Regions from separate parts of the Siminovitchia sediminis genome, predicted to be linked through region 2. Evidence: riboswitches for the same ligand, from Rfam matches in the RefSeq annotation. Region 2 holds a riboswitch; the other holds the start of a gene.
What was found. A riboswitch is a leader RNA that binds a small molecule or an ion and turns the genes downstream of it on or off. The one in region 2 is predicted to bind cyclic di-GMP.
Positions count from the first base shown of each region.

Region 1: it holds a riboswitch for cyclic di-GMP, as region 2 does, so the genes downstream of both, ACFSCZ_RS19060 (VanW family protein) here and ACFSCZ_RS19700 (EAL domain-containing protein) in region 2, are expected to answer to the same signal.

Region 1 covers NZ_JBHUEO010000120.1:23,318-25,724, forward strand. Annotated here, with positions in the region: gene ACFSCZ_RS19060 (VanW family protein) at 1-1,107, opposite strand, end outside; cyclic di-GMP riboswitch class II at 1,164-1,247, opposite strand; gene ACFSCZ_RS19065 (hypothetical protein) at 1,417-2,175, opposite strand; gene ACFSCZ_RS19070 (Pr6Pr family membrane protein) at 2,376-2,407, shown strand, end outside.
Region 2 covers NZ_JBHUEO010000121.1:101,804-104,210, reverse strand. Annotated here, with positions in the region: gene ACFSCZ_RS19710 (hypothetical protein) at 1-23, opposite strand, end outside; gene ACFSCZ_RS19705 (hypothetical protein) at 244-579, opposite strand; gene ACFSCZ_RS19700 (EAL domain-containing protein) at 670-1,371, opposite strand; cyclic di-GMP riboswitch class I at 1,444-1,528, opposite strand; gene ACFSCZ_RS19695 (sporulation protein) at 2,214-2,407, shown strand, end outside.

The DNA of each region.
Region 1 (2,407 bases), on a different contig from region 2:
AAAGACAGTCGGTGAAGGAGGGTAATAGTCTCTGCTGATCAACGTCTTTTGCTGAATCGCTCCATTTGATTGCTGAATGCGGTATATTTCAGCCTTCAGTCCGCTTTGTCCGGATTCTATGGGCACCCGTGCCCCCGGCTCTAAGTCATAACTGAAGCGGTATAATGTTCTCGGCTTGATTACTTGAATGTTTTCCACGCGATAGCGGTATTCCGAATCTTTCAGTACAGAGTATAACGAAAGGTAAAGCCGGTTGTTCTTGACCTGAGACAAGATGGTATAACTGTGAAAATTTGGATTATGAAAGATCAAATCTTTTTTCTCAGCAATATTGACTGCAGCTTCAATGCCAGCCTCTGTATAGGAGGGGATGAAACCATGTGAATGCCGCTGAATAATATCCATATTTGTTTGCAGAACAGCCGCATAAAGAGCTGTTGCCAGAAAGCTCGCAGTTTCAGAATGAACGGTTGGGCTGATCTGCTCAAGGACGGATGCTGTGAGAGAAAAAGAACTTTCCGGTTGAATCGTCATTTCATTGATCTGTCCGGCTAAGGTTTCCGTATCCAACTTGATATTTTCGGGGATAGGCAGTACTGCTTCGGCTGTTATAGCTTGCTTTAATGCAGATTGATCCTTGTAAACGATGGGGACAGGTTCGTTTCTCAAAAAGGCTGCTTCCTCTTTGGCCTTCGCCAAAGTGGCTTCCCCATCAACGTAATCGGGCCACTGAATGGACACTTTATCATTCGCGAGCACATCGAGGGGGACGTGAACTGGTTTGGGTTTTAAGAAAAAAAGATACCAGGGCCGCTTCGACTCCTGTTCTATTTCATTGAACGTTTGATGTACGTCGAACACAAAGGTGCCGCGGGGAATGGACACCGTCTCATCGACTCCCTCAGCCTGAAGGGGTTGCCCTTGCTTCCAGGCATCAATTTCTGCCAGCACCTTACTTCTGGCTTCTTCATATGACAATCCTCCTATGGGAATACCGGCGACAGCTGCATCTTGTGAAATAGTTCCGGCGGCACTTGCCGTTCCGGCAGGGATGGACATCATCATACATAGCAGGAAGATCAGGGATGTAAAGGTATGGGCCAACATCTGGATGCTCCGCCTTTCGAACCAAAATTTTTATGAAAAAAGGCCTTTCCATACTCGAAGGAAAGGCCGGTTGCACCACTAGCTCCATACAGCTCAGGTGCCCAAAGTATAAGCTGTATTTCTTCGCTTCCTTGTAGTTCAATTGTACTGGTTTTCTAATTTTAGGTTAAAGGATTCTTGTGAAAATTGTCAATCATTTCCTAATCATGGCAGCGCTTTTATTAGGTATTTCTATCATTTTGTCATCATTTGTTCGAACTTCTTTTTTAAAAGAGCAAAAATAAAAAGCGCCCAAAAATCAGTGGACGCTCAGCCGTCAGGCGCATTCCCCTCTCCTTTTTCGATGATGAAGCTCATCAACATATACCAGTGCCTCAATGCATTCATATGTTTCTTGTATTCGGCTGAGTCTTTTTTTAGTTTGGCCTGCCCGCCTTCAGCAACATACTTATAAAAGTTAATGAAGTGGAGGGGGCGGGCCTGGTGATTGACTACAATCGTCAAATCCAGGGAGTCGACGTGCTTTTTCGGTTGATCAGCTGGACGTGACCCGCCAATAAACGTTCCGTCAACGGGTGAGATAAAGCCATCAAGCAAGTTGCGTGCAGTTTCTGTTTCGCTTACTTTTGTTCCCAGAGAAACCCCATCTTCTGACATTTCCACCGCCAAAATATCCGAATAGTCATATTCAAATGCTGTGTAGGGCATCCCTGCCAATGCTTTAGACGTACTCCGATCTTGAGGTCCCCAAATGCAGATCCGCTCTTTCTCTTCATCCACAGCGATTTTTGTCAGGAAATTGGATGAAGTAAATTCCTGCGTTGCTCTGAAACTGCTTGTCTCAGGTTTTAGATCATCCAGCTGCTTCATCAGTCCCTCTTTATTTCTTTTGAGACCTTTTGAATAGCGGAGAAAAGAAATCAAGTTTAGAAGAAGAATAGGGATCAAAATAAGCCATCCGACCGATGTATAGCCTTTAATGAAAGCAAGGATAGAAACAATCAGGAACAATATAGATGCAATACAGCCGACCCCTTCATTTTGTGTACCTTCGGAACCTTTAGCCATGAGACAACCTCCTCTCCCTATGATACGAGTGCCATCAGAGTAAAGTTTCGAAGGCAAATTCCCGTTTCATTAAGTGTTTTATTTTTATTTAAAATAATTTTATTTCAATAACCGGTGATACAATGAAGATGGGTTTAATTAACAGGACTTTACACAACTTTCTAGAATATCTTTAATTACTATGTACGAGGAGGCAGATGATGGCTGGAGTTTTATCAAAAGACAGGATTTT
Region 2 (2,407 bases):
AGAAGATGAAACTCATCTAACAATTCAATGCCTCCCGGCTTATTTATATCCTCACCTAACCAGAAAGAAGCGAAACTGGAGTTACGATGGTTTACAATGTCTCTCAGGCTAAAAGCCAATACGTAAATTGAGTAAAGCCACCTCCCTTGGCCATCGGAAACAGCGCTTACTGCATAGCTTTTAGTTGCATTCGGTCACCATGTCCGTATGTCCGGCTATCAACTATAAGCGAAACGATCAACATTATAAATTCATCCACAATTTCGTGTTTTTCAAAGATAGGTCGATCTCTATCTCTTTGTTAATTCCACTTTTATTTTTTAGATAAAGAATGAACAGATTAATATCTTGTATGACCTGGGTAAAAGAAATAATTTCAAATTGTTTTGAACGATGATATTTAAGGTAATCGATAAGGGTTTCTTTTTTTACAAAATAGAGATAATGAATGTTCGTATTCTCGTATAGAAAGTAAAAAAACCTTATGAATGATTGGGTATCGTTCCTATTCATTCGCTGATCCTTAAACGGAAACTGTGATAACAGTAATTCAAATCGTGATATTTTATTACCTGACATCTCTCTTGCTCCTTACAACCAAAACAATGAAAATTCAAACATTCACTCAAATAAGGGTGACTGTGTTTTTTTATTTTCGATTCATATGTATTAATAACTCAATAATGCAGGTTTGCCAAGCAGGTATCCCTGAGCGATCGAAACACCCAATGATTTGGCCATTTCCAGTTCTTCTTCTGTTTCGATGCCTTCTAAAATAAGACTGCACTCCATTTGTTCACAATACTGGAGTAAATATGAAATAAACATCTGTTTTTCCTTGGACGTATGTAAATTTTTTGCAAAATAGCGGTCTATTTTCAAATAATCAGGTTCTAATTCAATAATAGACTTGACGCCAGAGTAGCCCTTTCCAATATCGTCAATGGCAATAAAATAACCAAGCTTCTTAAGTTCGGCAATCTTCTTTTTAAAACTTCGCAGGTCTTCTACCGGCTCAGCTTCCGATATTTCAAAAACAACCTGCTGCCTGCTCATAAAATTACTAGTATCCACTTGATTAAGAAAGGCTTTGAAACCTGGATGTGAAATAGTCGATGGGAAGACATTTACAAACAAAATTTCATTTTTTCCAGACGATTGGTAGGTAGAAATAGCTTTAAAGATAGATCGTGAATCCAATTCAAAAAGCTTATTTTCTTTTTTGGCTATTTGAAAAGCTATTTCCGGATTTGGAAAAGCCCTTGACCTTAAAAGTACTTCATAGCCTAATTTTTCCCCATCGTTTAAATAATAGATGGGTTGAAAAAAATGATAAAATTGTTCCTTTGCAATAAAACGTTTAATAGACAAATGCCACCCCCCCTTCACACTAAAAAAAGGCAGACCTAAAGAAAATAGGCCCACCTCGTTGAGTCTAGTTTCTTCGGTAACTCGGCCACCTTAGCCATCATGCCTTAGGTCCGCAGCTTTGCGCCCCCATCTTTCAATGGGTTTGCCTTTATCGGAACAACGTTTTATGTACATGAATCTTAATTATAACAAATTATAGCAAATTTCGTAGATTTTCGACACAAACATTACAAACTTCCCCTTTTTTGAAACTGCATAAAACAAATATAGGATAAATTGCACTGAAATTCTGTCACACCGGTCACCCCACCCTCCCTGCTTAGAGTAAAGTACTTAGGAAAGGCACCATTTCTCTTTTCTATACGGTCTTTCCCAATATAGTGATAAGAGGAATGGTTATTTGGCGCCATCATGATAAGTTGACATATGATTAAAGATTATTTATGATTAGCTTATAAAGTTGAATAGTTCTCTTCTCCTAAAGGGGAGTAGCTTTTATAACAAAGTCGTCATTACAGAGTTTACTCTCGGCTTTGTTAGCAACATATAGTTGTTAGCGAGACCTTTACCCGGTGGTAAAGGTCTCTTTTGTATATCGGAAAACCTTTGCCACATATCTGGTAAAGGTTTTTTTGCTGTAATGGGTCCTGCCGAATTCTACGGATCAAAAACGCAGTTATCCTCCCCCGGGCAAAAAAACTATAAGACTTTAGTAACACGAAGGAGGTGACATGACCACCATTAAAAAAGGGGCCTTGTATAGTAAAGAATTTCTTAATGATAAGAAATAATGAAACGATTGAGCAATTGATTCTTAAACTACAAGTACAGGAGGATGTTAATTGCTGCTGAGGAAATACATGTCTATGATTGGAATTGGCTCTGCGACGATAGATCTAATGCTTCCCAAGCAAACTTATCGTGCAGGTGAATATATCAAAGGAACCTTCTTGATCAAAGGCGGAATTATTGACCAAAAAGCTAAACGTATTGAATGTGATCTGATCATGGTCCATTCATCGACAGGCGAAGAAAA